Regions from separate parts of the Streptomyces albiaxialis genome, predicted to be linked through region 2. Evidence: riboswitches for the same ligand, from Rfam matches in the RefSeq annotation. Region 2 holds a riboswitch; each other region holds the start of a gene.

Region 1 (3,266 bases), on a different contig from region 2:
GCGCTGAAGGCCCTGCTGGAGGACGGGCACCACGGCAGGGCGTACGACATCAACGGGCCGGAGTCGATCAGCTCGCGCGACCAGGTCAGGGCCATCGCCGACGCGCTCGGCGAGGAGATCGCGTTCGAGCGGGTCACCCCGGCGGAGGCGCGCGAGATCTACGCGCGGATCGGCGGACTCGCCGCCGAGGCCGCGGACTTCCTGCTGGGCTTCACCGATTACGACGGCAATCCGGCCGACCCGGCGGACATCGAGGACTTCGACCCCGACGCCCTGGGCCCGCTGCCGACCGCCGAGGCCGTGACGGGCCGCCCGGCCCGCACATTCGCCCGGTGGGCACGCGACCGGGCGGAGGACTTCCGCTGACGGCGCCCCCTGTACGCCGTACGCCGCCCGCCGTACGCCGCGATGTGGAACGCTGAGCGGCACGCGGGGAGGTGGCGTACGGCGCGTACGCCGCGGAAGTGGCCACGGGGACAAGGAGTGCCGGAGTGATTCGGAAGCTGCAGGCTGTCGCGTTGGACTGTGCCGATCCGGTACGGCTGGCGGAGTTCTACGCGGAACTGCTCGGTGGCCGGGTGGTGTCCGACCCGGGCGACCTCGACTGGGTCGAGGTCCACGGGTTCGAGGGGACGCCGCTCGCGTGCCAGCGGGTGGACGGCTACCGGCCGCCCGCCTGGCCCGGACAGGAGCACCCGCAGCAGCTCCACCTGGACTTCGACGTGGACGACCTCGACGGCGAGGAGGCGCGCGCTCTCGCCCTCGGCGCGACCGTGCTGGAGCGGACCGACGAGATCCACCCGGAGGCCAACTGGCGGGTGTACGCGGACCCGGCGGGCCATCCGTTCTGCCTCTGCGTGCACTGAGCCCCCTCGGGCGGGGCCTCGGGCGCGGGAGCGTGATTGATACGCTGCCGGGGCCAGTCGTGCCTGCCGAGGCCAGGGAATCCGGTGGAAATCCGGAACTGACGCGCAGCGGTGAGGGGGACGGGCGGGGCAGTAGACGCCACTGGGGCGGAGCGGGCGGGCCGAGCGGCCGGCGCGCGAGGCACCGGGAAGGCGCCCCGTCCGGACGAACCCGAGTCCGAAGACCTGCTGGCACCGCGGCGCCCGACGCGTCGCGGAACCATGTAGGCCAGGCTCCGCGTTCCCGAGCCCCGACAGCACAAGGTCATATCCGTGTTCCGCATGCCCCTGTTCCGTGCCCGGCGTGGCGCGGCACTCCTGCTCGCCCCTGTTCTCCTGCTCACCGCGTGCGGAGGTGGCGGGGGCGGTGCCGCACAGCAGAAAGCGGCGGCCCACGGCTACCCGCGCACCCTCAGCAACTGCGGCCACGAGGTCGAGTTGAGGACGGCGCCGCGCCGCGCGGTCTCCCTCAACCAGGGCACGACGGAGATCCTGCTCTCCCTCGGCCTCGAAGACCGGCTGGCCGGCACTGCCACCTGGACCGACCCGGTGATGAAGGGGCTGGGCAAGGCCAACCGGTCCGTGCCGCGGCTCGCCGACAACAACCCCTCCTTCGAGAAGGTCCTGGACTCCGAGCCCGACCTCGTCACCGCCTCGTTCGTCTCCACGCTCGGCAGGGGCGGAGTCGCCACCCGCGAGCAGTTCGAGAAGCTCGGCGTGCCGACGTACGTCTCGCCGTCCGACTGCGCCGCGGGCAAGGACAACGGCAGCGGCGGCGACGGGTCGCGCAGCAGGCCGCTCGGGCTCGGCACCGTCTACGGCGAGATACGCGACCTGGCCCGGGCCTTCGGCGTCGAGAAGCGCGGCGACCGGCTCGTCGCGCGGCTCAAGGAGCGCGTACGGAAGGCCACCGACGGCCTCGAAGTCCGCGACACCACCCTCATGTACTGGTTCGCCAACGCCCAGTCGCCCTACCTCGCCGGCTGCTGCGGCGCGCCCGGCGCGATCACCCGCGCCGTCGGCGCGAAGAACGCCTTCTCCGACACCCGGGACGAGTGGCCGCAGATCAACTGGGAGACGGTGGCCGACCGGGACCCGGACGTCATCGTCCTCGGCGACCTGACGAGGAAGTCCGAGACGGCGGAGAGCGCGAAGGCCAAGATCGCGTACCTGGAGAAGAACCCCTCCACCCGGCACCTGACGGCGGTGCGCGAGAAGCGGTACATCCTGCTCAGCGGGCAGGCGATGAATCCCTCGATCCGCACCGTCGAAGGAGTCGAGCAGGTCGCCGACGGCCTGCGCGACCTCGGGTTCGCCAAGTGACGGGCCTGACCGGGGCCCGCCGGGGGACGGGCGTACCGCGGATCCGCCCGGCCACGGGCGTCCGTACGCCGCTGCTGCTGTCCTGCGCGGGCCTCGCGGCACTGGCCGTGTCGGTCGCCTTCGCGGTGACCATCGGGCCCGCCGACATCTCCACCGCCGACGTGTGGACATCGGTCGCGGCCCACTTCCGAGGGGAGCGGAGCGCGCTCACCCCGCTGCGGGACGGCATCGTGTGGAACCTGCGGATGCCGCGCACCGTGCTCGCCGCGATCTGCGGCGCAGGACTCGCGCTGTGCGGCGCCGTGATGCAGTCGCTGCTGCGCAACTCGCTCGCCGACCCCTTCGTGCTGGGCGTCTCCTCCGGCGCCTCCACGGGCGCGGTCGCCGTGGCCGTGCTCGGGACGGGGGCGGGGGCGGTGTCGCTGTCCGGGGGCGCCTTCGCGGGGGCGCTGCTGTCCTTCGCGATGGTCCTGGTGCTGAGCCACACGCTGGGCGCGAGCCCCGACCGCGTCGTGCTGTCCGGCGTGGCCGCCATGCAGCTCTTCTCGGCGCTGACCTCGTTCATCGTGCTGACGTCCGCGGACGCCGAGACCACCAAGGGCGTGCTGTTCTGGCTGCTCGGCTCGCTCTCCGGGGCCGGCTGGGGCCAAGTGCTGCTGTGCGCGGGCGTACTGGCCGTCGCCCTCGTGGTCTGCCTGGGGCACGCGACCACGCTGGACGCCTTCGCCTTCGGCGAGGAGGCCGCCGCCGGGCTGGGCGTACGGGTGGGCCGTGCCCGTCTCGTCCTGCTGTGCGTGACCGCGCTGCTGACCGCGGCGCTGGTGAGCTGCGCCGGGGCGATCGGCTTCGTCGGCCTGGTGCTCCCGCACGCCACCCGCGCGCTCACCGGGCCGGGCCACGCCCGTCTGCTGCCGGTCACGGCGCTGGCCGGGGCCGTGTTCCTGGTGTGGGTGGACACCCTCGCCCGCACCGTGGTCGATCCCCAGGAGGTGCCGGTGGGCGTGGTCACGTCCCTCATCGGCGTCCCGGCCTTCGTGG
Region 2 (3,266 bases):
GGTGGTCTGCGGGAACGAGCCGATGGTGGTGACGGGCAGCAGCGGCAGGCCCAGGTGCGCGCGCTGCGCGGCGACGCGCCGGTCGTACGGCTGGGAGCGCCGTGTGTCGGCCTCGGTGACGGCGGCGGCCCGCGCCCGTACGGCCGGGTCGTGGGTCAGGGAGGAGGCGCTGCGCGAGGCCAGGTCCGCGCGGTTGGCGGAGAGTTCCCCGGCGATGGCGTCGGTGCCCCGGGCGAGACCCCTGGCGAGGGTGACGACCTCGGCGGTCTTCTGCCGGGCGAACGCCAGCCAGCGCAGCACCTCGCCGTCGATGTCCCGCTCGGCCCTGGCATCGAGCGGGACGTGCAGCAGCGAGCAGGAGGCGGCCACGTCGACCCGGTCGGCGAGGCCGAGAAGGGTGCCGAGGGTGGAGAGGGACCTCTCCAGGTCGTTGATCCAGACGTTGCGCCCGTCGACCACCCCGGCGACCAGGCGCTTGCCGGGCAGGCCGCCGTTGGCGGCGATGGCGTCCAGGTTCGCGGCGGCGGGGCCGGTGAAGTCGACGGCCAGGCCGTCCACGGGGCTCTTGGCCAGGACGGGGAGGGCGTCCCCGAGCCGGTCGAAGTACGAGGCGACCAGCAGCTTGGGGCGGTCCGCGAGCCCGCCCAGCGCACGGTAGGCGCGCGCCGCCGCCTCCAGCTCCTCCGGCGTGCGGTCCTGGACGAGCGCGGGCTCGTCGAGCTGCACCCACTCGGCGCCCGTGGCCCGCAGATCGGCGAGCACCTCCGCGTAGACCGGCAGCAGCCGCTCCAGCAGGCTCAGCGGTTCGAAGTCGGCGGCGGCCCCCGGCGCGGGCTTGGCCAGCAGCAGGAAGGTGACCGGGCCGACGAGGACCGGCCGGGCCGTGAGGCCGAGCGTCAGGGCCTCCCTCAGCTCGGACACCTGCTTGGCGGGGTTCGCGGCGAAGACGGTGTCCGGGCCCAGTTCCGGCACGAGGTAGTGGTAGTTGGTGTCGAACCACTTGGTCATCTCCAGGGGCGCCACGTCCTGGGTGCCGCGGGCCATCGCGAAGTACCCGCCCAGCGCGTCGGCCGCGACGGCCTCGCGGTGCCGGTCGGGCACGGCGCCGACCATGACGCCGGTGTCGAGCATGTGGTCGTAGTACGAGAAGTCGCCGGTCGGCACCTCGTGGACACCGGCCTCTGCGAGCTGTCGCCAGTTGGCCTCGCGCAGGCCGGCGGCCGTACGGGCCAGCTCGTCGGCGGTGACGCGGCCCTTCCAGAAGCCCTCGACGGCCTTCTTCAGCTCCCGGTCGGGGCCCTGGCGGGGATAGCCGTACACGGTGGCCACGGTGGCCCGTGCTGCCGCGGCTGCGGACTTCGCTGTCACGGAGATCTCCTTCGCGAGATGTCTCGTCGGATCCCGGGACGGGACGAGAGCGCGAAGGGGGCGGAGAACGGCGGGGATGCGACGCGCGGCATGCGCCTGTCCGCCTGAACTGTGTGCGCCGACCTGCCCTCGAGGTCACCGGGATGGACCGCACACGCAGGAGCGCGCACGGACAACGGGCAGGTCTTCGGACTCATGGGCACACCGTGCCGGGCCGGATCTCCGGTCCCGGCGGGCTCCTACTGGCCGTCGCTTCCCAGGCCCCGTTCGTCGGGCCCAGTGCTCATGACGGCGGTCGTTCCCACTCACCGCTGCGGGGCAGTCCCGGAATCGCACCGGGTTCCCTCTTACGACGCGTCCCACCTGGCGGGCGGGGCGAACCAGTTGCACCGTCAGCCTAGACGGAGATCCCCGCGCGTGGGTAGTGCGCCCGGCGGCGGCCGTCAGTTCTTCTGCAGGACGCGGGTCACGCCCGCGAGGACGGCGGTCGTCAGCACCCAGCCGAGGGCGATCAGCGCGTAGGCCAGCCACTGCGGCCCGTCCTGCGGCCAGTACCAGGCCGTGCGCTGCCCCAGGCCGCCGACGGGGACCAGGAGGTCCAGCGTGTAGACGAGGGGCTGGAACGGGGCGCCTTCGCCGCGCTTGACCGGGACGGGGGAGTGCGCCCCGAAGACCAGCGCGCCCAGCACCGTCAGCGTGACGAGCCACACCCCGGCCAGCCAGGGGCGGTAGCCGTAGCCGACCGTCGCGTCGAGCAGATACCCCCACAGGCGCGCGACCGGCGGCAGGGTGTGCTGGCGGCGGCGCTGCTTGTCCAGGAGCACGCGCCGCGCGTCGTCGTCGTGGCCGTCGCGCCGGTACCAGCTCGCCAACTGCTCGTAGGGCTGCGGGTTGTAGCCCGGGCTCCGCCCGATCCACGCCAGGCGGCGGGCCACCGGGTCCCGGCCGCCCGCCTCGTCCCCCGCGAGGGCGCCGTAGACGAGGCCGTCCAGCTCGATCACCTCCGGCCAGCTCCGCTCGTCGTCGCGCAGGCGGGACACCTGCGCGCCGTGCAGGTCCACGGCGCCGGACGGCGGCCGGGCGAACGCGAGATCGAGGTCGGCGGCCCGCAGGAGCGGGGCGGACAGCGCGTGCCCGCGGCCGCCGGGCGGCCCGTCGAGGACGGCGCCCGCGAAGCTCACGCTGTCCGAGACCTGCGCGCCGCGCAGCCGTACGGTGCCGCGGGCGGTGAAGCCGCCGGAGAAGTCGAGCGTCGGGGCCACGGCGTTGTCCAGCGCGAGCGCCACCCCGCGCGGCCCCGGGTCCTCCAGCCGCGCGTCCCGCAGGTGCAGCCCGCCGGGTATCTGGGCGCCCATGAAGCGGAGTTCGCCGTGCGCCGCGAACCCGTCCTGGGCGTAGACGCCGCCCTCCGCGACCAGTCCGCCCGCGGACACCGCCCACTCCCCGGGCGCGAGGATCTCGGCCCCGTTGAGGTTCACGGCGCCGCTCACCTGGGCGTTGACGAGCGACAGCGCGGTGGCCCTGCGGTTCAGGGGCGAGGGCGCGCCGCTCTCCACGCGCGAGCGCCGCAGGTCCAGGCGCCCCTCGACCCGGATCAGCCCCGCCTCCACGCCCGGCACCCGGCTGTCCACGAGCACGAGCGTCCGCGTCGCCGCCCCGGAGAGGTCCACCCCCTGCTCGCACCAGCAGCCTTCGAGCCACAGGGCGTGGTCGATCTGCGCACCGGCCAGGCCGAGTTGCCCCGTGATCCGCGCCCCGGCGAGCTTGAGGCAGGCGACGGCGCCCGCGCCGGCGGGGTTGGCGCCCTGGAGGAGCGCCACGACCACCTCGGCCCGGACCGTACGGGCGGGGCCCCACCGCCCGCCCTCTTCGGCCCGGTCCTCCCCGGCCGCGCCCGT
Region 3 (3,266 bases), on a different contig from region 2:
CGTGCGGGCCATCCGCAAGCCGGAGACGGCGACCCTGACGGAGGTTCCGCACACGGAATCCACGATCGTCGCCCCCGCGGGGCTGATCCCCACGAAGGAGGAGAAGGCGGAACTCGCCGCGGCGGGCCCGGCGGCCTCGGAAGAGGGCTCCCGATGAGTGCCCTGCGCAGGGCGGGGCGCTGGGTCCGCTGGTACGTCCGCGAGTTCACGGACGAGAGCGCGTACGAGCGGTACGTGGCGCACGTCCGGCAGCACGAGGGGCCGTCGGCGCCTGTGCCGAGCCGGCGCGAGTTCGAGCGCACTCGCGCCGACGCCCGCGAGGGCGACCCCCGCGAGGGCTTCCGCTGCTGCTGAAGCCACTTCGCCGGGTGCCCGGCACTGAGGGCTGAGCACGGGCTGCCCCGTGCCGTGCATTGCAGGCTGCGGCTGCGCCGTGGCTGGCCGCGCAGTTCCCCGCGCCCCTGGCGGGGCACTCCTGCTTCGCCCTCCACCCCACTGCGCTTGGGAAGTCTGCCACTGGGGGTGCCCCCTGCTCGAAGAGCTTGGGGGAGCAGGGTTGGCAAGCGCAGCCCCCTGCGCCGGGTGCCCCGCGCACAGGGCCGGGTTCGGGGTGCCCCGGGCTGTGCTTCGCGGGCTGCCGCAGCGCCGTGGCTGGGCGCGCAGTTCCTCGCGCCCCTCATGGGGCAAGCCCAGAAGTCTTGGCTCGGGGCCCGGAATTGTCGTGCTCTCTGTCAGTCAGGGGCGACATCATGGGGGGATGGACTTCTTGGTGAGGGACGCGCACGCGGACGAGTACGGGGCGGTCGGCGAGCTGACCGGCAAGGTGTATGTCGGGGACGGGCTCCTGGAGTTCGGGGAGTCGGACGGTTATCTGGAGACGTTGCGCGACGCTGCGACCCGCGCCGCACAGGCCGAACTCCTCGTGGCCACCGCCCCGAACGGCAAGGTGCTCGGCACCGTCACGTACGTAGGCGACGGCGGCCCGTACGCGGAGCTGGCCGGCGAGACCGAGGCCGAGTTCCGGATGCTCGCCGTCGACGGCGCGGCACGCGGCCGCGGAATCGGCGAGGCCCTCGTGCAGACCTGCATAGACCGCACGAGGCTGCGCGCGAAGACCGGCATCGTCATATGCAGCCAGCCCCACATGCGCGCCGCCCACCGCCTCTACGAGCGCTTCGGTTTCCGCCGCGCCCCCTCCCGCGACTGGAACCCCGTCGAGGGCTCCGACCTCACGCTCCAGGCGTTCACGCTGACCCTGCGGGACGCCCCCGCACTGTAAACCATCTCTTGACCCTCGACACAACATCTAGGGGCACCTCCACCACGCACCCCAACATGTATGCTCGACCGAGCCGTTCGCCGCAGGGGAATCCGGTGTGACTCCGGAGCTGTCCCGCAGCGGTGTGTGCCGTGCTGCCCGTACGGCGCGAGCCCGAATGCCTGCCGGGCGGCATCGACGAACGTCCGGGTCTCGTGGAGTGGACCGGGGGACGGCGCCGTGGTGAGCCATGCCCGTGAGGGCGCTGTTCGGCATGCCCGCGCGCCGGCGTCCCGCGCCCGCCCTCGGCCCTGAGCGAGGGAGAGCAGAGCAGTGACCATCGCACCATCAGCTCCGTCAGTGCCGCAGGCGACGTCAGTTCCGACGGTGACGACGACGGAGCCACCCGGACCCGCGGCGCCCGGCACGGAGGACGCCCCCGCCGCCGCGCTCCTGCGCACCCTCACCGAGCTCAGCGCCGACCTCACCGCCGTCGCGCCCGGGAAGATCGCCGCCGCGGCCCTGCGGGGGCGCCGGCGGGAGTCGTCCGAGGCCGAGCTGCGGGCGCTCGCCACCGAGGCGGCGGCCGGGCTCATCGGCGAGGAGCCCGAGCACTCCCGGCTCGCGGCCCGCCTGCTCACCCTCGCGATCCGCGAGGAGGCCGCCTCGCAGGGCGCCACCTCGTTCTCCGCCTCCGTCGCCGTCGGCCACGCGCAGGGGCTGATCGCCGACGGCACCGCCGCGTTCGTCCGTACGCACGCCGCGCGGCTCGACGCGCTCGTCGAGGAGGCCCTCGGCGACGGCGCCGACGACCGCTTCGGCTACTTCGGGCTGCGCACCGTCCACTCCCGCTATCTGCTCCGGCACCCCACGACCCGTCAGGTGATCGAGACGCCCCAGCACTTCCTGCTCCGGGTGGCCTGCGGCCTGGCCGACGGCGACAGCGGGCGTCCCGCCGACGAGGTCGTGGACGAGGTCGCCGCGCTGTACGGGCTCACCAGTTCGCTCTCCTACCTGCCCTCCTCCCCCACCCTCTTCAACTCCGGCACCCGCCACCCCCAGATGTCGTCCTGCTATCTGCTCGACTCCCCGCGCGACGAGCTGGACTCGATCTACGAGCGCTACCACCAGGTCGCCCGCCTCTCGAAGCACGCGGGCGGCATCGGGCTCTCGTACTCGCGGATCCGCGCGCGGGGCTCGCTGATCCGGGGGACGAACGGCCACTCGAACGGCATCGTGCCGTTCCTCAAGACCCTCGACGCCTCGGTCGCCGCCGTGAACCAGGGCGGGCGGCGCAAGGGCGCCGCCGCCGTCTATCTGGAGACGTGGCACGCGGACATCGAGGAGTTCCTGGAGCTGCGCGACAACACCGGCGAGGACGCCCGCCGCACCCACAATCTGAACCTGGCGCACTGGATCCCCGACGAGTTCATGCGCCGCGTCGAGGCCGACGCCGACTGGTCGCTCTTCTCGCCCGTGGACGTGCCCGAGCTGGTCGACCTGTGGGGCGAGGAGTTCGACGCCGCGTACCGGAAGGCCGAGGCCGAGGGGCGCGCGCTGAAGACCGTGCCCGCGCGGCAGCTCTACGGCGCGATGATGCGCACCCTCGCGCAGACCGGCAACGGCTGGATGACGTTCAAGGACACCTCGAACCGCACCGCCAACCAGACGGCGGAGCCGGGCCGCACGGTGCACTCCTCGAACCTGTGCACGGAGATCCTGGAGGTCACCGACGACGGCGAGACCGCCGTGTGCAACCTGGGATCGGTCAACCTCGCCGCCCACCTGGTCGAGGGCGGCGGGATGGACTGGGAGCGCCTCGACGCGACCGTCCGTACTGCCGTGACGTTCCTCGACCGCGTGGTGGACATCAACTACTACCCGACCCCGCAGGCCGAGGGCTCCAACTCCCGCTGGCGGCCTGTCGGTCTGGGCGTGATGGGCCTCCAGGACGTCTTCTTCCGGCTGGGCCTGCCCTTCGACTCGGCGGAGGCCCGCGCGCTCTCCA

The links. Region 2 has a riboswitch for cobalamin ahead of metE (5-methyltetrahydropteroyltriglutamate--homocysteine S-methyltransferase). Riboswitches for the same ligand answer to the same signal wherever they lie in the genome.
Region 1: it holds a riboswitch for cobalamin, as region 2 does, so the genes downstream of both, ABD343_RS36845 (ABC transporter substrate-binding protein) here and metE (5-methyltetrahydropteroyltriglutamate--homocysteine S-methyltransferase) in region 2, are expected to answer to the same signal.
Region 3: it holds a riboswitch for cobalamin, as region 2 does, so the genes downstream of both, ABD343_RS12020 (ribonucleoside-diphosphate reductase subunit alpha) here and metE (5-methyltetrahydropteroyltriglutamate--homocysteine S-methyltransferase) in region 2, are expected to answer to the same signal.

What each region holds. Positions count from the first base shown of each region.
Region 1 covers NZ_BAAAPE010000025.1:87,370-90,635, forward strand. The annotation lists gene ABD343_RS36835 (SDR family oxidoreductase) at 1-366, shown strand, start outside; gene ABD343_RS36840 (VOC family protein) at 492-866, shown strand; cobalamin riboswitch at 904-1,113, shown strand; gene ABD343_RS36845 (ABC transporter substrate-binding protein) at 1,188-2,228, shown strand; gene ABD343_RS36850 (FecCD family ABC transporter permease) at 2,270-3,266, shown strand, end outside.
Region 2 covers NZ_BAAAPE010000005.1:405,005-408,270, reverse strand. The annotation lists gene metE (5-methyltetrahydropteroyltriglutamate--homocysteine S-methyltransferase) at 1-1,368, opposite strand, end outside; cobalamin riboswitch at 1,530-1,768, opposite strand; gene ABD343_RS09855 (oxidoreductase) at 1,812-3,266, opposite strand, start outside.
Region 3 covers NZ_BAAAPE010000007.1:234,874-238,139, forward strand. The annotation lists gene ABD343_RS12005 (carbon starvation CstA family protein) at 1-157, shown strand, start outside; gene ABD343_RS12010 (CstA-like transporter-associated (seleno)protein) at 154-354, shown strand; gene ABD343_RS12015 (GNAT family N-acetyltransferase) at 758-1,279, shown strand; cobalamin riboswitch at 1,328-1,462, shown strand; gene ABD343_RS12020 (ribonucleoside-diphosphate reductase subunit alpha) at 1,592-3,266, shown strand, end outside.